DNA from 3 places in the Pseudomonas sp. URMO17WK12:I7 genome. Region 2 is predicted to be linked to each of the others. Evidence: riboswitches for the same ligand, from Rfam matches in the RefSeq annotation. Region 2 holds a riboswitch; each other region holds the start of a gene.

Region 1 (7,610 bases), on a different contig from region 2:
CGGCGGCGGCAGTCAGGTCCTTGCGGCCGTAGCCGAGCTGGGTGCACCACAGGCCCGACATGCCGTCGAGGTAGCGCTTGCCGTCGCTGTCCCACAGGTGCAGGCGCTCGCCACCGACGATCACGCGCGGGCCTTCGGCGTTCAGCGCCTTCTGGTCGAGGAAGGCGTGGATGTGGTGGGCGGCGTCGCCGGCCTGGTAGTCACGGGTATCGCGCTGGGCTTGCAGCTTGGCTTGGAACGGTGCGTTCATTGTTGTTCTCCAGGGTAAAACGCGGCGTGCAGTTGTCCCTGCCAGACCGCTGACAGTAAAAATCGGGTGGGGTGAAGCGGCGCGTTCAGCGCCTTCGCAGGTAGCTTTCCAGCGGGTCTTTGCTCAGGCCTTCCTGAGCCTGGGCGAGCGAGTCGATGAACAGCGAAAACAATTCGGACTGCTTGGCGATATCGAGCTTGGTGTACAGATTCTTGCGGTGGGTCTTGACCGTGTCTTCGCTGATGCCCAGGCGCTCGGCCAGGGAACGGGTCGAGTGGCCGCGCAGCAGGTACTGGGCGATGCGGCACTCGCGCTCGGTGAGCAAAGAGGAGCCGAAGTTGTTCAGTGCGGCGTTGATCTGCCGGCCCAGGGCGCTCTCGAAACGCCCGCCGATGGCGTCGACGTCGAGGTGGCTCCACTGCCGCCGTACGGTGGCCACGACCCACGGGGCCACGCACTTGAGGTCGTTGACCTGCTGACGGTCCAGGCGGCGGGTGCTGGCCAGGGCCACGGCGATGGTCAGGTGTTCGTCGAGCGGCACGATGAAGTTGAGCTCGTCTTCCAGGTGGGCGTGCTGGTAGAACGCCAGGTAGTACTCGCTGCGCTTGAAGTGGTCGGGGGCGACGTCGCTGAGGCGGTAGCAACCGGGGGCGATGCCGTCCATGCAGGCGCGGTAGAACGGGCACAGCAGGTAGTAGCCTTCAAGGTACTTGTGGATGTTGCCTTCTGGCAGCCAGGGGCCTTCCTCGTCCTTTTCGAACAACGCCGAGGGCAACCCTTTGCGTGGGTAGAGGAACACGGTGATGGCCTGGCATGGCGCAATCAGCTTGAGTGCGGCGAACAGCGCCTCGACAAAGCCGGGCGAGCCCTGAGCATCGACGACACGGGCCATCTGCGCATACCAGTCGGGCGATTTCAGCCGGTCTTTGCTCATTGTCGTGATCCCATGCCGGGGTTGTTGTGGTTGGAATTCTTGCATGGGGCAGTGGTACAGGCCATCACCCTTCGGGGTGAGGGGGGGGAAATTGGCTTGGAGCGGGTAGGTTTTCAACGACGGTCTTGCAGCGCCTATCCGATCGAGCGCCGCCCGCGCGGCGCATCGCGGATGAATCCGCTCCTACATCTATTCCGGGCCAATCAGTCCTGGGGATACACCGGTGTCCAGCTTGTTTGTTCCCTGCAATATCCAAGGTGACGCTGTTGCCGTACCCCTTTCTCCAGCCATGCGCCAAGGGTACGCGCGCCAAGGGCGCAGGAATAACTGGCCCGAAACAGATGTAGGAGCGTATTCATCCGCGATGCGCCGCGCGGGCGGCGCTCGTTCTCACAGACACTGCAATTCCATCGGCAAGCACCTATCAGCCCCTACGCATCCTCCCCTGCTGGATGCATAGCATTTGACGCCACTCGCGCCGCATGCTCTCCTTACGCCTTGCGTCAGGTGCCCCCCTTGGGGGTGAAACGGGAAATCGGTGCGTCACAGGCCCTCGCCAGGGCCGGGCAAATCCGGTGCTGCCCCCGCAACGGTAAGCGAGCGAAGCATCCAGACCACTGTGCCACGCAGTTCGGCATGGGAAGGTGATGCTTTTCAAGGAGCCCTGCTCCTCCTCGCAAGCCCGGAGACCGGCCTGGCGTTCATGAACACCCCGCGGTGGGCGGGCGCTGTCGCATTCCCTCGGGTGCCTCGCCCCCGGGGCTGCCGCGCCTGTCCCATGCCCTTACAAAAAGCAAAGCAGAGGATCGCGTCATGCCCATCACCAGCGCCAAACACAGCATCGCCACCCCCGTATCCCTCAGCCAGCGCATGGTCATCGCCGTCGGCGCCAGCCTGCTCGGCCTGTGCCTGGTCTACTTTGCCGGCTTCTCGCATATCGAAGCCGTGCACAACGCCGCGCACGACACCCGCCACAGCGCCGCCTTCCCTTGCCACTGAGGCTGCCATGATCAAGCGTATCGCCCGCACTGCCGGGTTCAGCGGCCTGCTCGCCGCCCTGTTGCTGACCCTGCTGCAAAGCTTCTGGGTCGCACCGCTGATCCTCCAGGCGGAAACCTACGAATCGGCCGCCCCCGCAGCCGAGCACCACAGCCACGGCGAAGAAGCCAGCGCCGGCCACAGCCACAGCGAAGAAGCCTGGTCGCCAGAGGATGGCTGGCAGCGCATCCTGTCGACCACCGGCGGCAATCTGGTGGTTGCCGTCGGCTTCGCCTTGATCCTCACCGCCCTCTACAGCCTGCGTGAACCGAGCCGCACCAGCACTGGCGCACTGTGGGGAATGGCCGGCTTTGCCGTGTTCTGCCTGGCACCGACCCTGGGCTTGCCACCAGAACTGCCAGGCACTGCCGCCGCCGACCTCGGTCAGCGCCAGAGCTGGTGGATCGGCACCGCAGCCGCCACCGCACTGGGCCTGGCATTGCTGGTGTTCGCCCGCCATGGGTTGCTCAAGGCACTGGGCGCGGTACTACTGGTAGTGCCCCACGTGGTCGGCGCGCCACAGCCGGAGGTCCACGAAAGCCTGGCCCCGCAAGCGCTGGAAAATCAGTTCAAGATCGCTTCCTGGCTGACCAACGCGGCGTTCTGGGTGGCCCTGGGCCTGCTCAGCGCCTGGCTGTATCGCCGCTCCAGCCACGCCTGATGGCTATCGACCCAACCCTGCCGGCGTTGTACGCCGGCTTCGGTTGCCGCCGGGGCTGCCCGGTGGAGGTTCTCGATACCTTGTTGCAGGAAGTGCTGCAGCGTCATGGCCTGAGCACCTCAGCGCTTCACGGCATTGCCAGCATCGCCGGCAAAGCCGATGAGCCAGGCCTGCAACAACTCGCCGCACGTCACGCCCTGCCGTTGCTGGTTTTCGATGCCGGGCAACTGCAGGCGTTCGAGCCACAACTCAGTCACCGCTCCCCTGTCGCCTATGCCCACAGCGGCTGCTGGGGCGTGGCCGAGAGCGCGGCACTGGCCCTGGCCAGCCTCAGTCACGCTCGCGCCACACTCAAGGTGGCCCGGCAGGTGCTCGGCCCCGCTACCCTGGCACTGGCCTGCAGCAGATAATCGCATTTTTCACCTATTCAAGGATTTGCCATGACGGTCTACTTCATCGGCGCCGGCCCCGGCGATCCGGAACTGATCACGGTCAAGGGCCAGCGCCTGATCCGCCAGTGCCCGGTGATCATCTACGCAGGCTCCCTGGTACCCGCCGCGGTGCTCGAAGGCCATCGTGCCGGGACGGTCATCAACAGTGCCGAACTTCACCTTGAGCAGATCATCGACGCCATCCGCGCCGCCCATGCCAAGGGCCAGGACGTGGCCCGGGTGCACAGTGGCGACCCCAGCCTGTACGGCGCCATCGGCGAGCAGATCCGCCACCTGCGCGAACTGGGCATCGACTACCAGATAGTCCCCGGGGTCACAGCCACCGCAGCCAGTGCGGCGCTGCTTGGCTGCGAACTGACCCTGCCGCAAGTGGCACAGACGGTCATCCTCACCCGCTACGGCGACAGCTCCCCCATGCCCGCAGGCGAACAGCTCGGCGACCTTGCCCGCCATGGCAGCACCCTGGCCATTCACCTCGGGGTCAAGCACCTGCCACGCATCGTCGAAGAACTGCTGCCCCACTACGGTCCCGACTGCCCGATCGCAGTGGTTCATCGCGCCACCTGGCCGGATCAGGACTGGGTGCGCGGTACGCTGGCCGATATCGTCGAGCAGGTTGCCAGCAAGGGCTTTCGACGCACTGCACTGATCCTCGTCGGCCATGTGCTCGGCGATGCACCGTTCACCGAGTCGGCGTTGTACCGCGCCGGCCACGCCCACCTGTACCGCCCCGGCGAGTAGCATTGCAAAGGCGACAAAGGGCGGAGCAGACTGCACATTCCACCAGACCGGAGGGATACCCATGCTGGAGCTGCGCCCTAATTGTGAATGCTGTGATGCCGATCTGCCGGGCGATAGCCCGGATGCGATGATCTGCTCTTTCGAATGTACCTTCTGCCGCCACTGCGCCCACAGCCGCTTGCAGGGGCGCTGCCCGAATTGCAGTGGCCAGCTGCTGGCCCGCCCAACACGGGTGGGCCAGGCCTTGAGCAACAACCCCGCCTCGACCCAGCGCGTCCTCAAGCCACACCCGGCCTGCGCCTGACCTTCCCCCCAGCACAGGTATCGTCGCCTCTGGCGATGCCTGTAACGGCATTTTTGTAGGAAATTTCTACAATACCGGCTTGCTTGTTCAACATATCTATACTCGCCATTACCTAGGATCCGGAATGGTCGTATCGTGCCGCACAGCAGAAAAAGCTTGCAGACGTCTCCTGATTGCTTCGGGGGGCCGACCACATTCCGACAGGAGTTAGTGACATGACAACAGTGCTGATCGTTGATGATCATGCCATCGTCCGTTTTTCCTTGCGCATACTGCTTGAGCGTGAGCGCTTCCGTGTCGTCGGCGAAGTCGACAATGGCAGTGAAGTGGCGCAGAAGGTGCGCGATTTGCGGCCCGATGTGGTGGTGCTGGATATAGGGCTCCCCGGCCTGGATGGCATGGAGGTCATCAAGCGCCTGCAACAACAGGAACCAGCACCGAAAATCATGGTGCTGACCGGGCAGGCCACCGATCTTTACGTACGCCGCTGCCTGGATGCCGGCATCGGTGCATTTGTCACCAAAGGCGAGGATCTGGACGCCGTAGTATTCGCCCTCAAGGCCCTGATCAAAGGCTACTCCACCTTTCCGCAGATGGCGGTCAACAGCAACACCCTGGAGAGCGAGCCTGAGCGCCTGAGCAGCCTGTCCAACCGTGAGATGGAAGTGCTGCGGCGCCTGAGCCGTGGTGAAAACAACAAGAACATCGGCGCCTGCATGAACCTCAGCGCCAAGACCATCAGCACCTACCGTGGTCGCATCATGGAAAAGCTCAAGACCGAGTCATTGGTGGAAATGGTTGATCTGGCCAAACGCAACCATGTCAACTGAACACCCGGGCAGTATGGAGCGTGTCCTGGCCTGCCTGACGCTGTTCATCACCCTGGCCTGCTTACCGCTCATGGCCTTCGCCGAAAGTGAACCACGGCATTTGCTGGCACGCGCCACCAGTGCCGCGCCCCCCCTGCAACTGGATGCAGCCGATCGCCAGTGGCTGCGCCAGCGCGGCGTCTTGTTGCTGGGAAGTTCCCGGCCAGATTACCCGCCGTTCGAGATCAACGTCAGCCCGGCTGATTATGAAGGCCTCAGTGCCGACTATGCCGGGCTGATCGCCGAACAGCTGGGCATCCCGATCGAAGTCAGGCGGTTCGGCAGCCGCCACGAAGCGATCGACGCATTGCGCACAGGCAAGATCGACTTGCTGGGCAGCTCCAATGGCTTCGAAGCAGCCGATGCCCAGCTCAGTCTCAGCGTGCCCTACGCCGATGATCTGCCAGTGATCGTGACGCGTCAGGATACACCCCTGAAGCTGAGCAACGACCTGGCCGGTTTACGCTTGGCAATGGTCGACCACTACCTGCCGGGCGAGACCGTTCGCGCGCTCTACCCTAAGGCACAACTGAGCCTCTATCGCTCGACCCTGGCAGGCCTGGCAGCGGTCGAGCTGGGTGAGGCGGACGCTTATCTGGGCGATGCCATCAGTACCGACTACCTGATTGGCAAAAGCTACCAAGGCACGATGAAGATCGACCATTTTTCACAGGTGGCACCCGCCAGCTTTGCCTTCGCTTTCGCCAATGACAATGTGCGGCTGCACCGCCTGGTCGACAGTGCCATGGCCAGGATCACCGAAAGCGAACGCCTGAATATCCTGCGCCGCTGGAGCAGCGGCAATACCAGCTTGTTGCTTGAGCGTCACCTGTCGGCACTGACAGACGAAGAGCTGAACTGGATAGCCCGCCATCCGACCATAAGCGTGCTGGTCGATACCGCCCTTGCCCCGCTGACCTTCAACGACGCCCAACAGCATATCAACGGGATTACCGTCGACCTCCTCAAACAAATTACCCTGCGCACCGGCTTGCAGTTCGAATTCATCGAACGAGACACCGTGCAGCAGATGGTCGAACAAGTTGCACGCGGAGAGGCACAGATGATCGGGGCACTGGGCTATGGCACAGAACGCGCGACGCAGCTGCGCTATACCCGCCCCTATCTGGTCAGCCCACGCGTGCTGGTGACCCGCATTCAGGCGCCCTCGCCCTTGCAAGATGGAAACCTCGATACGCAGCGCATCGCCCTTCTGCATGGCTCCCACCTGCGCGACGAAGTGATGCGCCGCTTTCCTCATGCGAAACTGGTCATGGTCAACAACCCCCTTGGCCTGATGGAAGCAGTGGCCAATGGCGATGCTGACGTCGCCTATAGCAGCTATATCAATGCCTCGTACTACACCAACCACGTATTCAAGGGGCAACTGCGTATCGCCAGTGTCATGGACGACGAGCCAGCTGCCGCCGCCTTCGCCGTGGCACCTGACCAGCCGCAACTGCAGGCCATCCTCGACAAGGCACTGATCAGTATTCCCCCAGAAGAGCTGGGTCAGTTGATAAACCGCTGGCACACCAGCACCTTGGTCAGTGACAGCCCTTGGCGCAACTACCGCACACTGACACTGCAAGTGCTGGTGCTGTCAGCCCTGCTGCTGGCGGGCGTGGTGTTCTGGAACAGCTACCTGCGCAAGTTGATCCACCAACGCACCGAAGCTCAACGCGCGCTCCAGACACAACTGGCCTTCAGCCGCGGGTTGCTGGAGCAGCTGCGCCAAGCCAAGGACGAAGCCGAACAGGCCAGCAAGACCAAAAGCGCGTTCGTGGCGACCATGAGCCATGAGATACGTACTCCCATGAACGCGGTGATCGGCTTGCTGGAGCTGGCACTGAATGACAACCGCTCTGGCCGTTGCGACACTCAGGTCCTGCAAACCGCTCACGACTCCGCCATCGGCCTGCTCGGGCTGATCGGCGACATCCTCGACATATCCCGCATCGAAACCGGGCACATGACCCTCCAGCCTGTAGCGACCGACCTGGTCGACCTGGTACGCAGCACGCTGCGGGTATTCGAGGGCAATGCACGGATAAAGGGCCTGCACCTGCAAAGCGAGCTGCCTGACGAGCCACTCTGGGTCCTGGCCGACCCGTTGCGGATCAAGCAGATCCTTTCCAACCTGCTGAGCAATGCGATCAAGTTCACTGACCGTGGCGACGTCGTGGCGCGCCTTGCATTCAAACCCTCGGCGGCAGGCGAAACCGTGCTGATAGAGTTGGGCGTGAGCGACACCGGCATCGGCATTGCCCCCCAGGATCAGGCGCGGCTGTTCAACACCTTCACCCAGGCCTCAGGCCCACGGGCCAGCCAGGGCGCTGGCCTGGGCCTGGTGATCAGCCG
Region 2 (7,610 bases):
CACCGCTCCCGATTGACGAGGCTTAACCGGCCTCTTCCAGGTCCAGGTGATCGATGCGTTCGAAACGCTCGGTGAGAAAATCGATCAGGCGTCGTACCCGTGCCGACAAATGCAATTGCTGCGGATATACCGCGTAGACATCGGCCCGTGTCGGGGTCTGGTCCTCCAGCAACAGCCGCAGGCGCCCGCTGCGCACATAGCGGGCGATGTCCCATTCTGCGCGTAGCAAAATACCGTGCCCCTGCAAGGCCCAGTTCAGTGCCACTTCCCCGTCATTGCAACTGAGCGCGCCCTGTACCTTGATGTTCTGCGTGCGGCCGCCACTGGTGAAGCGCCATACGCCATACGGCGATTCGTTCTGGCGCAGGAAAATGCAGTTGTGCTGGGCCAGTTCCGAAAGCTTCTGTGGGGTGCCGTGCTTTTCCAGGTACAGGGGCGAGGCGCACAGCAGGCGGCGGTTGGAGGCGATCTTGCGGGCGTGGAAGGAGGCGTCCGGCAGGGTGCCGAAACGTATGCCCAGGTCAAAGCCGTGCGACGCCAGGTCCAGTGGGTGGTCACTGATCTGCAGTTGCACTTCGATATCTGGATGGCGCGCATAGAAGTCCGCCAGGGCCGGGCCGATATAGCGCCGGCCAAAACCCAGTGAAGCATTCACCCGGATCAGCCCTTTGGGCTCGGCGCGGTGCTGGCCGAGCAACTGCTCCACTTCGTCGACCTGGGCGAGAATTCGCGCGGCATGGGCGAAGTACAGCTCGCCCTCTGCAGTCAGGCTCATGGAACGGGTGGTGCGGTTGACCAGGCGAATGCCCAGGCGTGCTTCCAGCGCGGCCAGGCGTTTGCTCACTGCCGGTGGTGTCACGCCCAGTTCGCGAGCTGTGGCGGCCAGGCTGCCTTGCTTGGCCAGCAGGTGGAAGAAGCCCAGGTCCTGTGTCGGATTCATCATTAACCCATGGTTACTTAAGATGTGATCCAGGGTTAACTGCTGCCCTGACTTCACTACATATACTCGCCCCATCCCCGCTGGCACAAGCCTGGTGGGCCACAACAAGCATGGGAGTCGAGACATGAACCACTACAAGATCGCCGCCATCCCGGGTGACGGCATCGGCGTCGAAGTGATTGCGGCAGGCGTGGAGGTGCTGCAGGCCCTGGCTGCCAGGCGTGGTACCTTCACCATGGATTTCGAACACTTCGACTGGGGCTCGGAACGCTACCTGCGTGAGGGCCAGTACATTCCCGAGGGTGGCCTGGAATCGCTCAAGGCCTTCGACGCCATCTTCTTTGGTGCCGTGGGCAGCCAGGAGGTGCCCGACCATGTGTCTCTGTGGGGGCTGCGCCTGCCGATCTGCCAGGGCTTTGACCAGTACGCTAACGTGCGCCCGGCGCGTGTGCTGCCCGGGGTTAGCAGCCCGCTGGCCAAGGGCAAGGCGATCGACTGGGTGATCGTGCGCGAGAACTCCGAAGGCGAATACTCCGGCAGCGGTGGCCGGGTACACCAAGGCCTGCCCATCGAGGTGGCTACCGAGGTCTCGACGTTTACCCGCGTGGGCGTGGAGCGCATCCACCGCTTCGCCTTCGAACTGGCCCGCACCCGCCCGGCGAAGCACCTGACGCTGGTGACCAAGTCCAACGCCCAGCGCCACGGCATGGTGCTGTGGGATGAGGTGTTCGCCGAGGTGGCCAAGGATTACCCGGATGTGCGCACCACCCGTGAACTGGTGGACGCCGTGACCACCACCATGGTGCTCAAGCCCGAGCAGCTGGATGTGGTGGTGGCGACCAACCTGCATGCTGACATCCTTTCGGACCTTGCCGCCGCGTTGTCCGGCAGCCTGGGCATCGCGCCCACCGCCAACCTCAACCCGAGCCGCGAATTCCCGTCGATGTTCGAACCGATCCACGGCTCGGCCTTCGACATCACCGGCAAGGGCGTGGCCAACCCGATCGCCACCTTCTGGACCGCAGTAATGATGCTTGAACACCTGGGTGAAGCCGCTGCTGCGCGTGAGCTGATGGCGGCCATCGAAGCGGTGACCGAGAGTGGCCTGCACACGCCGGACCTGGGCGGCAACGCCACTACCCGAGCAGTGACCGATGCCGTGCTGGCGCTGCTGCACCGCTGAATTCAGGCCTGCTTCAGCAGCAGCGCCACCCCCGGGAAATACTGCCCCAGCTCGTTGTGCAGCTTGCGATAGGCATAAGGGAAGTACCAGGCGATGGCGCAGGCTGTGTGTTTCTGCAGGTCATCGACCAGGTCTTGCAGTTCTTCCGGGCTGGCATGCTGGCCTGCCTTCCAGGGGGTGATGAACAGCGCCCCCGCTTTCAGCTGGCTGGGGTAGGCCACGTGGCGGGCGAGGGATGTGGTTTCCTGCAGGGCTGCAGCCATGTCCAGCCGGGCGATTTTTGGCCAGCGCTGGCTCACGCTCAGGTAGAGCGCCTCGTCGGCGCTGCAGATCGAAAGGTCGCAGCGCCCCTCCTGTTCGCCCTCGTCACGCTGCTTCTTGCTGGCAAACTGCGGCAGGGCTGAGCGTTCGGCTTGCCAGGCAGCTGCGGCGAGCATGCCGATGTTGGCGGCGCTGCCATGCCAGTACGGGGCTTCGGCATCGCCATTGAACTGGTTGAAGCGGTCGATGCAGTCGACCCAGCGCTCCAGTACCGGCTGCAGAAACTCCAGGCGAGGGTTATTGATGATCTGGCCTTGCATGCTGAGCTCTCCTGTTATCGTTATGATCGCGTCCAGCGAAAAATGATGGCCATGTGACATCATTTTATTCAGTGTGGCACAAGCCGGCGGATCGGCCACTGACCCGGGCCAGTCCGGCCGAAGTAAAAGGCCCCGTTCGATTGACGCTCCCGGTGCAACCCTCTAACCTTCGCGGCGTGTTTCAGGTGCCCTGCCAGCCCCGACTGGGCAGGGTGAAACTGGGAAGCCGGTGGTCGCCAGCATGGCGCGATTCCGGCGCTGCCCCCGCAACGGTAGGTGAGTAGCGGCCGCGCAGGGCCACTGGGTACAGCTACCCGGGAAGGCGCGCAGGCCTGGGCCGAATGGCCCGCTCACAAGCCCGGAGACCGGCCTGAAACTGCCAACGGCATCACGGAGGGTGATGCGCGGTGCACCGTGGCTCCGGCCATGGCTCCTGCGCGTTCTCCGTCTGCCCGCCTATTACCTGTCGCCGCAGTTCACGTGGCGTCAGCCTGCGGAGAACCCTTCATGAGCGAATCCACCGACCGCGACGAACGCCACCTGGCGCGCATGCAGCGCAAGAAGGCGGTCATCGACGAGCGCATCGCCAATTCCCCCAATGAATGCGGCCTGCTGCTGGTGCTCACCGGCAACGGCAAGGGCAAGAGCAGCTCGGCCTTCGGCATGCTCGCTCGTGCCCTGGGTCATGGTATGCAGTGCGGCGTGGTGCAGTTCATCAAGGGCCGCAACAGCACCGGCGAGGAGCTGTTCTTCCGCCGTTTCCCCGAGCAGGTGCGCTACCACGTGATGGGCGAGGGCTTCACCTGGGAGACCCAGGACCGTCAGCGTGACATCGCTGCCGCCGAAGCTGCCTGGGCGGTATCGCGCCAGCTGCTGCAAGACCCGAGCGTGCAGTTCGTGGTGCTCGACGAGCTGAACATCGCCCTCAAGCACGGCTACCTCGATCTGGACCACGTGCTGAGTGACATTCAGGCCCGGCCACCGATGCAGCACGTGATCGTCACCGGTCGCGCAGCCAAGCCTGAAATGATCGAACTGGCCGACACCGTCACCGAGATGGGGATGCTCAAACATGCCTTCCAGGCCGGTATCCGCGCGCAGAAGGGCGTCGAACTGTGAGTGAAGCGCGCAGCTGCCCGGCGGTGCTGATCGCAGCACCTGCCTCTGGCCAGGGCAAGACGACTGTGACTGCAGCCCTGGCCCGCCTGCACCGCAACTTGGGGCGTAAAGTCCGGGTGTTCAAATGCGGCCCTGATTTCCTCGACCCGATGATCCTTGAGCGGGCCAGTGGCGCACCGGTGTACCAGCTCGATCTGTGGATGATTGGTGCCGAAGAAAGCCGTCGGCTGCTGTGGCAAGCTGCACAAGAGGCCGACCTGATTCTGATCGAGGGTGTGATGGGCCTGTTCGACGGCACCCCGTCCAGCGCTGATCTGGCCCGCCACTTCGGTGTGCCGGTGCTGGCGGTGATCGATGGCACGGCCATGGCCCAGACCTTCGGCGCCCTGGCCTTGGGCCTGGCGCGTTATCAGGCCGACCTGCCGTTCGCTGGCGTGCTGGCCAACCGGGTCGGCAGCCTGCGCCATGCGCAACTGCTCGAAGGCAGCCTGACCGAGGGCCTGCGCTGGTATGGGGGCTTGTCACGCGAGCGCGGCATCGAGCTGCCCAGCCGCCATCTGGGATTGGTCCAGGCCAGCGAGCTGAACGACCTGGATGCCCGCCTTGACGCTGCCGCCGAAGCCCTCGGCGCCAGCTGCGACGCTACCTTGCCGCCGCCGGTGGCCTTCGTCGCGCCCGCGCCACAACCGTGCGCCGCGTCGCTCAGCGGTGTGCGTATCGGCGTGGCACGTGACGAAGCGTTCGCCTTTACCTATCGCGCCAATCTCGACCTGCTGCGTGATCTGGGCGCACAGCTGGCATTCTTTTCGCCATTGCATGATCGTGAGTTGCCAGCAGTGGACAGCCTGTACCTGCCAGGCGGGTATCCGGAACTGCATCATCACGCACTGGCTGCCAATGCACCGATGTGCGAAGCGATCCGTGCCCATCACGCCGAAGGCAAGCCGTTGCTGGCCGAGTGCGGCGGCATGCTGTATCTGCTCGATGCGCTGACGGATGTTGCTGGCGAGCGAGCCGAACTGCTGGGCCTGCTGCCAGGCGAGGCGACCATGCAGAAGCGCCTGGCGGCCCTGGCGCTGCAGGCCGTGGAGCTGCCCGAAGGCACCCTGCGCGGGCACACCTATCATCACTCGCTGACCAGCACCGAGCTGGAACCGATCGCCCGGGGCCTGAGCCCCAACGGCGGGCGCGGCAACGAAGCGGTGTATCGGCTGGGCAGGCTGACGGCGTCCTACGTGCACTTCTACTTCCCGTCCAACCCTGACGCGGCGGCGGCGCTGTTGCGGCCATGAGCGATCACGCCTACAGCGCCGCCGAGCGCGCCGCGATCTACCGCGCCATCGGTGAGCGCCGGGACATGCGCCACTTTGCCGGTGGCACGGTCGCTCCCGAGCTGCTCGCTCGCCTACTGGCCGCCGCGCACCAGGCGCCGAGTGTCGGCCTGATGCAGCCTTGGCGCTTCATCCGCATCAGCGAGCCTGAACTGCGCGGGCAGATTCAGGCCTTGGTCGAAGAAGAGCGGGTGCGTACCGCCGAAGCGCTGGGCGAACGCTCTGACGCGTTCATGAAGCTCAAGGTGGAGGGCATCAGCGACTGCGCTGAAGTGCTGGTGGCAGCGTTGATGGACAACCGCGAGTCGCACATCTTCGGCCGCCGCACCTTGCCGGAGATGGACCTGGCTTCGCTGGCCTGCGCGATCCAGAACCTGTGGCTGGCCGCCCGTGCCGAGGGCCTGGGGCTGGGGTGGGTCTCGCTGTTCGAGCCGCAGGCCCTGGCCGCCTTGCTGGGCATGCCCGCCGGGGCCAAACCGGTGGCGGTGCTGTGCCTGGGGCCGGTCACCGCGTTCTACGCGCAGCCCATGCTGGTACAGGAAAACTGGGCCGAGGAACGCCCCTTGAGTGACATGCTGTTCGAGAACCAATGGGGAGAACGCCCATGAGCGTCGCTTTGCTGACCGTGGCCGGTGTGGCCCTGGATGCGCTGCTGGGCGAGCCGCAGCGCCGGCACCCGCTGGTGGGCTTCGGTAACCTGGCGTCGAGCCTGGAGCGTCGCCTGAATGCCAGCGGGCGCGGCTGGCGCAGCCATGGCGTGAGCGCCTGGTTCCTGGCCGTGGTACCACTGACCCTGGTGGCGTTGATAGTGTCCTGGTTGCCCTATGTCGGCTGGTTGGTGGACGTGCTGGCGCTGTATTGCGCCCTCGGATTGCGCAGCCTCGGCGAGCATGTGCTGCCGGTGGCCAACGCCTTGCGCCAAGGGGATCTGGAAGAGGCGCGGCGCCGCGTCGGCTACCTGGTCAGCCGGGAAACCCGCGAACTGGACGAACCAGCAGTCGCTCGCGCAGCCACCGAATCGGTACTGGAGAACGGCAGCGATGCGGTATTCGCCGCGCTGTTCTGGTTCGTCGTGGCCGGGGCGCCGGGGGTGGTGCTGTACCGCCTTAGCAACACCCTGGACGCCATGTGGGGTTATCGCAACGAACGCTTCGAGCGCTTCGGTTGGTGCGCGGCACGCATCGACGATGTGCTGAACTATATTCCCGCCAGGCTGGTGGCGTTGACTTACGCGCTACTTGGCAAGACGCGCCTGGCCCTGGCCTGCTGGCGTAAACAGGCTCCGCTGTGGGACAGCCCCAATGCCGGGCCAGTGATGGCCTCGGGGGCCGGGGCGCTGGGTGTCGAACTGGGCGGCCCGGCGGTGTACCACGGTGAACTGCACGAGCGCCCACGCCTGGGTGACGGGCCGATGGCCGACGCCGATGCCATCGAGCGCGGCTGGAGCCTGGTGCAGCGTGGTGTGTGGTTGTGGGTACTGCTGATCTGCGTGGGAGCCTATCTGAATGCTTGAACACGGTGGCCGCCTGTTGCGGGCGGTGCGGCAATACGCGATCGCGCGGGAAGACTGGCTCGACCTGTCCAGCGGCATCGCGCCGTGGTCTTATCCGATTCCGCCGATTCCACTGGACGCGTGGGCCCGGCTGCCAGAGACCGACGACGGCCTCGAAGACGCGGCGCGGCGTTACTACCGCGCCACCCAGCTACTGCCGGTGGCCGGTTCGCAGGCGGCGATCCAGGCGCTGCCGACATTGCGCCCGGCCGGGCGAGTCGGCGTGCTGTCACCCTGTTATGCCGAACATCCCCAAGCCTGGCGTCGCGCCGGGCATGAGGTGGTCGAACTGGATGAAACCCAGGCCGAAGCTGAGCTCGACAGCCTTGATGTGCTGGTGCTGGTCAACCCGAACAACCCCACCGGACGCCGGGTATCGCGCGAGCGTCTGCTGGCCTGGCACGCGCGGTTGGCCGAGCGCGGCGGCTGGCTGCTGGTCGACGAAGCGTTCATGGACAACACCCCCGAGCACAGCGTGACCGACTGCGCCGAACGCCCAGGCCTGATCGTGCTGCGTTCGTTTGGCAAGTTCTTTGGCCTGGCCGGCGTACGGTTGGGCTGCGTAGTGGCCGAACCTTCGTTGTTGCAGCGCCTTGCCGAGTTGCTCGGGCCTTGGACTGTCAGTGGTCCGACCCGGGTGCTGGCGCAAGCCTGCTTTGCCGACCACGCGGCGCATCAAGCGCAGATCGAACGCTGTGCGCTGGCCAGTGAACGCCTGGCAGCACTGTTGCAGGGCTGTGGCCTGGCGCCCAGCGGCGGCTGCGACCTGTTCCAGTACGTGCGCAGCGCGCAGGCAGCCCACCTGCATGACTTTCTCGCCCGCCGCGGCATTCTTGTGCGCCTGTTCGAGCAGCCTGCCGCCGTGCGCCTTGGCTTGCCGGCGAATGCCGCAGACGAGCAGCGC
Region 3 (7,610 bases), on a different contig from region 2:
CTGGTAGTCCGCCAGGCTCAGGCTCTGGGCGCAGGGACGCTGGTCGAGGTGCTCAAGATCGTTGGTGACCCCGCCAAGCAACTGATGAATCAATTGCGTGCCGCTAGCAGGCAGCGCGGCCAGCGGATAGCCCTCGGCCTGCAGTGCCTGAAGAATGTTCAGGGCAGCAGCCGGGGTGTCCAGGCCAACGCCGTTGCCAATGCGGCCATCGCGGGTCGGGTAGTTGGCCAGCACCAGGGCTACACGCTTTTGCCCATTGGGCAGGCGCGCCAGTTCGACCCAGCGGCGCGCCAGTTCGGCGACGAAGTCCATGCGTTCGGGGTGAGCGCGGTAACAGACCACGTCGGACTGGCTGCGCTCGCTGCGCCAGGCCATGTCCTTGAAACTCACTGGGCGGGTGATGATGCGCCCGTCCAGTTCCGGCAAGGCGATGTGCATGGCCAGGTCGCGGGCACCGAGGCCCTGCTCGCTGGCTTCCCAACCGGGTTGGTTGTCCTGCGCGCAAATGGCCTGCAACACCGGGATATCTCGACGGAACGGCCGCAGGTTGGGGCGCTCCGGGCTGGACAAGGCAAAACCTGTGGTGTTGATCAACACCTCGGCGCCTACTTCGTCCAGCCAGGCTTCGACCTGCTCCAGGCAGGCACTTTCCTTGAGGCTGGCCACCGCGATGGGCAGTGGGTTAAGGCCGGCCGCCTGCAAGCGCTCGCAGAACACATCGATGAACGCAGTGTTGGCGGCCTGCAGGTGCGAGCGATAAAACAGCAACGGGGCCACCGGGTATTCGGCGTTCCACTGGCTGTACCAGTCTTCAAGCAACGCGCCAGGTTTGCCCGGGTGGTACACCGAAGTCCGCGGCAAAGGCTGCGGTTCGTCCCAACGGTAATCACGCCCCAGCCACTGGTTGGCCAGGCATTTGAACAGGTTCACGGCATTGCTTTTGCCGCCTTGGCGCAGGTAGTGCCAGAGGCGCTCGGCCGGCTCGCCGATGACCGTGCCCAAGCCGGTCAACTCCGGGTCCGGGCGGTCATCGCCGGGCACCAGGATCAGTTGCACGCCCCTTGCCGCCAGTTCGACCAGCTGCTCGACGCCATAGCGCCAGTAGCCGACGCCGCCGTGCAGCGACACCAGGATCACCTTGGCATGGCGCAGTACCTCGTCGACATACAGGTCGACCGAGGCATGGTTCTGCACCTGCATCGGGTTGGCCAGGCGCAGGCTGGGGAAATCGTCCGGCAGTTGCTCGGCGGTTTCGGCGAGCAATGCCAGGTGCGAGTCGCCGCTGCAGAGAATCACCAGCTCGGCGGGTGTCTGGCCGAGGTCGGCAATGCTGTCGTCCGGCACGAAGCCGCCGGGCTGGGTCCGCAGCAGGTGCATGGGTCAGGCGCCCAGGGCCTGGCGCAGGCGCGCTTCCAGTTGCACGGCATCGAGGTCCTGGCCAATCAGCACCAGGCGGGTGATGCGTGGCTCGTCGGCGCGCCAGGCGCGGTCGAAGTGTTTGTCGAAACGGGTGCCCACGCCCTGTACCAACAGGCGCATCGGTTTGCCAGGGATCGCCGCGAAGCCCTTGGCGCGCAGGATGCCGAACTCCACTACCAGCTGGGTCAGGGCATCGAGCAGCAGGCTTTCGTCAGCTTCGGGCAGGTCGATGGAGATCGAGTCGAAGGCGTCGTGGTCATGATCGTCATGATCGTCGCCGTCATGGTGGGAGTCGTGGTGGGTGCGGCGGCCATCAATGTGCACCTCGGACTCTGCGCCCACGCCCAGCAGCACGTCCAGCGGCAGCCGGCCGCTGCTGGCTTCGATCACCTTGACCGCTGGCGGCAACTCCTCAGCCACTTCGGCACGGACCTTGGCCAGGCCTTCGGCGTCGATCAGGTCGGCCTTGTTCAGCACCACCAGGTCGGCGCTGGCCAGCTGATCGGCAAACAGTTCGTGCAGCGGCGATTCGTGGTCCAGGTTGGGGTCGAGCTTGCGTTGCGCGTCGACCTGTTCTGGGTAGGCGGCGAAAGTGCCGGCGGCCACGGCTGGGCTGTCGACCACGGTAATGACCGCGTCAACGGTGCAGGCGTTACGGATTTCCGGCCACTGGAAGGCTTGCACCAGTGGCTTGGGCAGTGCCAGGCCGCTGGTTTCGATAAGGATGTGACCAAGGTCGCCGCGGCGTGCGACCAGTTCGCGCATTACCGGGAAGAATTCTTCCTGCACGGTGCAGCACAGGCAGCCGTTGGCCAGTTCATAGACGCGGCCGCTGGCTTCTTCCTCGGTGCAACCGATGCTGCATTGCTTGAGGATTTCGCCGTCGATGCCAAGCTCGCCGAATTCGTTGACGATGACCGCGATGCGGCGGCCGTGGGCGTTGTCGAGCATGTGGCGCAGCAAGGTGGTCTTGCCCGAGCCGAGGAAGCCGGTAACGATGGTGACGGGGAGCTTGGCCAGTGTTTTCATGTCGCGTTGCCCTTGGCAAGTTGGCGCGGGCACACGGGACGAAAGCCGCGGGCCAGGCCGGCCGGGCTCGTTCGCCACCGGATCACCCCGCCCGGTTGAAAGTCGAAATCGTCTCGAGGCAGGTCTCCTGGCTTGCACCGTTCCAGTTCTTCTCAGGGAAGAAACCAGGGGGATGACGCCTTCCCGCACGTTGGCGCAGTGGCTGTGTCGATCCATTGTCGGTGCTTACAGTTGCGGGGGCAGCCGCGGCTTGTACCGCGTTCCCGTCTTAGCTTCGGCATGGCCGAAGAACCTCGAAGTCGCAAGGCTACGCGGGGGGTGGCGGGTGGTCAACTGTTGGCGGGCAGGTGGTTGCCCAAAGCGTTGCAGCGCCTATGCGATCGAGCGCCGCCCGCGCGGCGCATCGCGGATGAATCCGCTCCTACGTCTGTTTCGGGCCAGACGCTTCTGTGAGGTCACCGCCGTCGGCCTTGTTTGTTTCATTCGATATCGGAGATATCGCTGCCGCCACCCTATTGGTCTCCAGCCATTTGCCAAGAGGGCGCGCACCAATGGTGCAGGAATGACTGGCCCGAAACAGACGTAGGAGCGAATTCATCCGCGATGCGCCGCGCGGGCGGCGCTCGATCGCATAGGCGCTGCAACACGCTCGGCGAACACCTGCCAGCCTCTACGCGTACACCTTTGCGCCCCCACTCCAACCGCCGAATGAACCGCCAGCACCCGCTGCTGCCTGATGTGGTACCGATTTTCAGCTTATCTATACGAGACAACCCACGCTGTACAACTGCTGCCCCCTCGAAACGGAGCCGGCATGAAGAAAAACCCGCTGAGTCAACGCAAGGACGATCATCTGGATATCGTTCTGGCCACCAGCAATAGCGCCCACGGCGTCGACCCAGGCTGGTCGGCACTGCGCTTCGAACACTGCGCGTTACCGGAAATGGCCCTGGACGATATCGACCTGAGCACCGAGCTGTTCGGCCGCGCCCTGCTCGCCCCGCTGCTTATCAGCTCGATGACCGGTGGCGCCGAACGCGCACGCTTCATCAACCAGCATCTCGCTGAAGCTGCCCAGGCACTCGGCATCGCCATGGGTGTGGGTTCGCAACGCGTCAGCCTGCGCAGTGGCCACGACCAAGGCCTGACCAGCGAGCTGCGACGCCTGGCACCGGATGTGCCGCTACTGGCCAATCTCGGTGCCGCCCAGTTGCGAGAGGCAGATGGCCTGGACCTGGCGCGTCGTGCCGTCGACACCCTGCAAGCCAATGCCCTGATCATCCACCTCAACCCACTGCAGGAAGCCGTACAGCCAGAAGGCGACCGTGACTGGCGCGGCGTGCTCAAACGCATCGAAACCCTGACCACCCAGTTGCCGGCGCCGGTGATCGTCAAGGAAGTCGGTGCAGGCATATCACCCAGCGTGGCGCGCATGCTTTGCGATGCTGGCGTCGCCATGATCGACGTGGCCGGCGCTGGCGGCACCAGCTGGGCAGCGGTGGAAGCCGAACGCGCCGGCAACGCCGCAGAGCGCGAGATCGCCCTGGCGTTTGCCGACTGGGGCATCCCGACCGCACAATGCCTGCTCGCCGTACGCCGCGCCGTGCCGGAAATCGGCCTGATCGCCTCCGGCGGTGTGGCCAACGGCGTCGATGCCGCCAAGGCCATCCGCCTCGGCGCCGACCTGGTAGGCCAGGCCGCTAACGTACTGAATGCAGCCATGATCTCCACCCAGGCCGTGGTGGAGCATTTCGATATTCTCCTGGTCCAGTTGCGCATCGCCTGCTTCTGCACCGGCTCGCGCAACCTTGCGCAACTGCGCCGGGCACGCTTGCTGGCAAACAACCTGCCGCCGCCATGAGGCACGTTGCTGTGGCATGATCAGCGCCTCCCTTGCCGCTGGGCCACGCGCATGCTGATCGACGAAGAACTGACCCTGAAAAAGCTCGAGACCTTCCTCGCTTTCATGCGCAGCGGCAACCTCGGCCGCGCCGCCGCCGAACTGTCCACCAGTGCAGTCAGCGTGCACCGCGCCATCCACTCACTGGAAAGCGCCCTGCGCTGCCCGCTTTTCAAGCACGAAGGCCGCCAGCTGATCCCGCTGGAAAGCGCCTACGTGCTGGAAAAGAAAGCCCGCCAGCTGATCCAGGACGCCGAGCAGATGGTGCGCCAGACCCGCGAGGCCGGCGGTTTCTATGCCGAGCGCTTTCGCCTCGGCGCGCTGTATTCGCTGACCGTCAAGACCGTGCCCAAGCTGGTGATGGGCCTGAAGCTGCGGCGCAGCGAACTCAACATCGACCTGACGCTCGGCTCCAACGTCGACCTGTTGCAACGCCTTAAGAACCATGAGCTCGAAGCCATTCTGGTATCACTGGATGAAAGCGCGGCAGACCCGGCTTGCGAACAGCTGCCGCTGTTCTCAGACGACATCTTCCTCGCCGTGCCCACCGATTCACCGTTCGCCGAGCAGCAGGAAGTGGACCTGGCGGACCTCGCCGACTCCACCTTCATCACCCTGACCCAGGGCTTTGCCACCCACCGCGACGGTGCACGGGTGTTCCAGCAGGCGGGGTTCGAGCCGAAGGTGGCGATGCAGGTGAACGACATCTTCACGCTACTGAGCATGGTCAGCTCGGGAGTGGGGTTTGCCCTACTGCCGGGGCGGATCGCGGCGGTGTACGAGAACCGCGTGAAGTTGATAGCACTGCAGGCACGGTATCGGTTGCAGCAGCATATCGGGGTGGTGTTTCTCAAGGCCCGGGAGCGCGAGCCGAATTTGTTGGCCTTGTTGGCAGAGTGCCGGATGTATAGCCGGGCCAATTGAGCCAGATTGCTGGGGCCGCTTTGCGGCCCCAGGATCTCAGCCCACCAACCCTCTGACGCAGAAATACAGAATCGAAGGCCCCATCAAGCACCCAAGCCCGGTATGGAAGGTGGCCGTCAGCGCACCATAGGGCACCAGCCGCCGATCGGTCGCCGCCAGTCCTGCCGTCACGCCCGACACAGTCCCCGCCAACCCACCAAACACCATGGCCGAACGCGGGTTGTCCAGCGCCAGCAACCGCGCCGAAACCGGCGTGAACACCATCACCAGAATCGCCTTGATCAACCCGGTGGCAATCGACAGCGCCACCACATCCGAGCTCGCCCCAAGCGCAGCCCCGGTCACCGGCCCGACGATATACGTCACTGCCCCGGCGCCGATGGTGGTCATACTCACCGCATCGCGGTAGCCGAAGGCATAGGCCACCGCGCAACCGACGATGAACGGCAGCACCGTGCCCAGCAGCAACGATACCGCCCCAATCAACCCGGCCTTACGTGCTTCGGTGGCCTGCACCTCGAAGGCCGTTGCGACGATGGCGAAGTCGCGCAGCATGGCCCCGCCCATCAAGCCGATGCCGGAGAACAGCGCCATGTCGGCCAGCCCTTTTTGCCCGCCAGTCACGGTACCGCCGACCCAGGCCAGCACCAGGCCGATGACGATGGCGATCGCCGAGCCGTGCACCCGACCAAACGTCAGGTACTTCGACAGCAACACCGACAACCACATGATCCCGCCGACCAGCGCGAAGGCGGTGATCAGGCCGTTGTGTTCCAGGGCATTGTCAATGATCGGCCACATGATCAGCGCCCTCCTGCAGGGGCAACCTGCGCAGTGGCGACTTCAGGCGCCTCAGGCGCCGGCAACGGCTCGCCGCGATGGCTGCGGCTGATCACGGCAATGGTCAGCCCGCACACCAGCACCGCACCGATGGCCGCCAGCAGTGCCACCGGCCCACCGTGCAGGGCGGTGACCACGTTCTGCTGGGCGGCCATGGCCACCACCACCGGGATGTACATCGCGCCCCAGAAGCCGACGCCGAACTCGCATTCCTTGCTCATGCCGCCATTGCGGTGCATGTACAGCCGTGCGCAGATCAGCAGGATCATGGCAATGCCAACCCCGCCCACATTGGATTTGACGCCCAGCAGCACGCCCAGGAAGTCGCCGACGATTACGCCGGCCAGCGTGCATACCGCCAGCAGAGCCACACCATAGATGATCATTGTTGTTGTCCTCAGCTTGAGTCGAAGTTGCTTGTTGTTGTTCTTCGAGTTGCAGCGCCGTCATCGGTTGTCGGCCACCTCCTGACGCAACAGTGCGTCGACGGTGTCCCAGCGGGTGGCTTCGAGGGCCAGCACCCTGCCCTGTTCGAACACGGGACGGGCCAGGCCGCTGAGCACGCTGCCCGGCGGCATTTCCAGGTGCAGACGCACGCCGCGTTCATAGGCGTTGCGCAACGTAGCACGCCAGTCGACCAGCCGCGCCATGTTGCCGGCCAGGTCTTCGCGCAGGCGTTGTGGGTCGAATATCGGCCGCGCACTGCTGCCACTGAGGTAGGTAATGCGTGGGCGGCGCAGCTCGACACCGGCAAAGGCAGCCGCCAGTTCGCGGGCCGGGCCGTCGAGCAACGTGCAGTGGGATGGCACGCTTACCGCCAGGCGCCTGGCAACGCCCTGGCCGCGAGCGCGAGCCCTGGCGGCGACTTCGGCCATGGCCGTATCGCTGCCGGCGATGACGATCTGGTTGTCGCTGTTGAGGTTGGCCAAATACACCTCACCGCCCACTTCAGCCAGCAAGTGTTCGACACTGCTCACGTCAAGGCCGCTGAGGGCGGTCATGCCGTAGCCCTGCGGATAGGCACGCTGCATCAGCTCGCCACGCAGCGCCACCAGCCGCACTGCATCAGCGAACGCCAGGGCGCCGGCCGTCACGGCGGCGGGATAAGCACCGATCGACAACCCGGCAACATACTCCGGTGCCGGGCTGCGCTGCAGCAGCCAGCGTGCCCAAGCCACCCCGGCCAGCAGTAGGCAGAGCTGCACGGCACGGGTCGATTGCAACGCCTGAGTGCTGTCCAGCGCCAATACCTGCTCGCCCAGCACATCACTGGCCTCTTCCAGCAGCAGCGAGGCACCCTCAGGCAGGCGCTGCAACAGGCCTGGCTGTTGCGCGCCCTGGCCTGGGAAGGCGAACAGACTGCTCACGCTGCACACTCCAGCGCGTGCCACGGTTCCGCTACCAGGCGTGCGCCATGGGCTGATTTGAGCAGGACCCGGCGCGCCCCCCCCGCCCACTCACGCAGGGCCACGGCACCTGCAGCCGTTTCCAGTTGCAC

What was found. A riboswitch is a leader RNA that binds a small molecule or an ion and turns the genes downstream of it on or off. The one in region 2 is predicted to bind cobalamin.
Region 1: linked by a shared signal. The riboswitch ahead of H040_RS24355 (CbtB domain-containing protein) and the one ahead of cobO (cob(I)yrinic acid a,c-diamide adenosyltransferase) in region 2 are both predicted to bind cobalamin.
Region 3: linked by a shared signal. The riboswitch ahead of cobW (cobalamin biosynthesis protein CobW) and the one ahead of cobO (cob(I)yrinic acid a,c-diamide adenosyltransferase) in region 2 are both predicted to bind cobalamin.

What each region holds. Positions count from the first base shown of each region.
Region 1 is NZ_QLTL01000022.1:26,088-33,697, forward strand. It holds gene H040_RS24345 (aspartate aminotransferase family protein) at 1-250, opposite strand, end outside; gene H040_RS24350 (helix-turn-helix transcriptional regulator) at 336-1,184, opposite strand; cobalamin riboswitch at 1,673-1,896, shown strand; gene H040_RS24355 (CbtB domain-containing protein) at 1,998-2,183, shown strand; gene H040_RS24360 (CbtA family protein) at 2,191-2,883, shown strand; gene H040_RS24365 (cobalamin biosynthesis protein) at 2,901-3,293, shown strand; gene cobM (precorrin-4 C(11)-methyltransferase) at 3,324-4,076, shown strand; gene H040_RS24375 (DUF1272 domain-containing protein) at 4,138-4,380, shown strand; gene H040_RS24380 (response regulator transcription factor) at 4,596-5,210, shown strand; gene H040_RS24385 (transporter substrate-binding domain-containing protein) at 5,224-7,610, shown strand, end outside.
Region 2 is NZ_QLTL01000009.1:197,764-205,373, reverse strand. It holds gene H040_RS14520 (LysR family transcriptional regulator) at 23-940, opposite strand; gene H040_RS14515 (tartrate dehydrogenase) at 1,065-2,123, shown strand; gene H040_RS14510 (hypothetical protein) at 2,126-2,704, opposite strand; cobalamin riboswitch at 2,871-3,092, shown strand; gene cobO (cob(I)yrinic acid a,c-diamide adenosyltransferase) at 3,212-3,823, shown strand; gene H040_RS14500 (cobyrinate a,c-diamide synthase) at 3,820-5,115, shown strand; gene bluB (5,6-dimethylbenzimidazole synthase) at 5,112-5,762, shown strand; gene cbiB (adenosylcobinamide-phosphate synthase CbiB) at 5,759-6,667, shown strand; gene cobD (threonine-phosphate decarboxylase CobD) at 6,660-7,610, shown strand, end outside.
Region 3 is NZ_QLTL01000017.1:27,659-35,268, reverse strand. It holds gene cobN (cobaltochelatase subunit CobN) at 1-1,377, opposite strand, end outside; gene cobW (cobalamin biosynthesis protein CobW) at 1,381-2,448, opposite strand; cobalamin riboswitch at 2,549-2,759, opposite strand; gene fni (type 2 isopentenyl-diphosphate Delta-isomerase) at 3,263-4,309, shown strand; gene H040_RS21925 (LysR family transcriptional regulator) at 4,361-5,272, shown strand; gene madM (malonate transporter subunit MadM) at 5,309-6,073, opposite strand; gene madL (malonate transporter subunit MadL) at 6,076-6,498, opposite strand; gene mdcH (malonate decarboxylase subunit epsilon) at 6,559-7,479, opposite strand; gene H040_RS21905 (malonate decarboxylase holo-ACP synthase) at 7,476-7,610, opposite strand, start outside.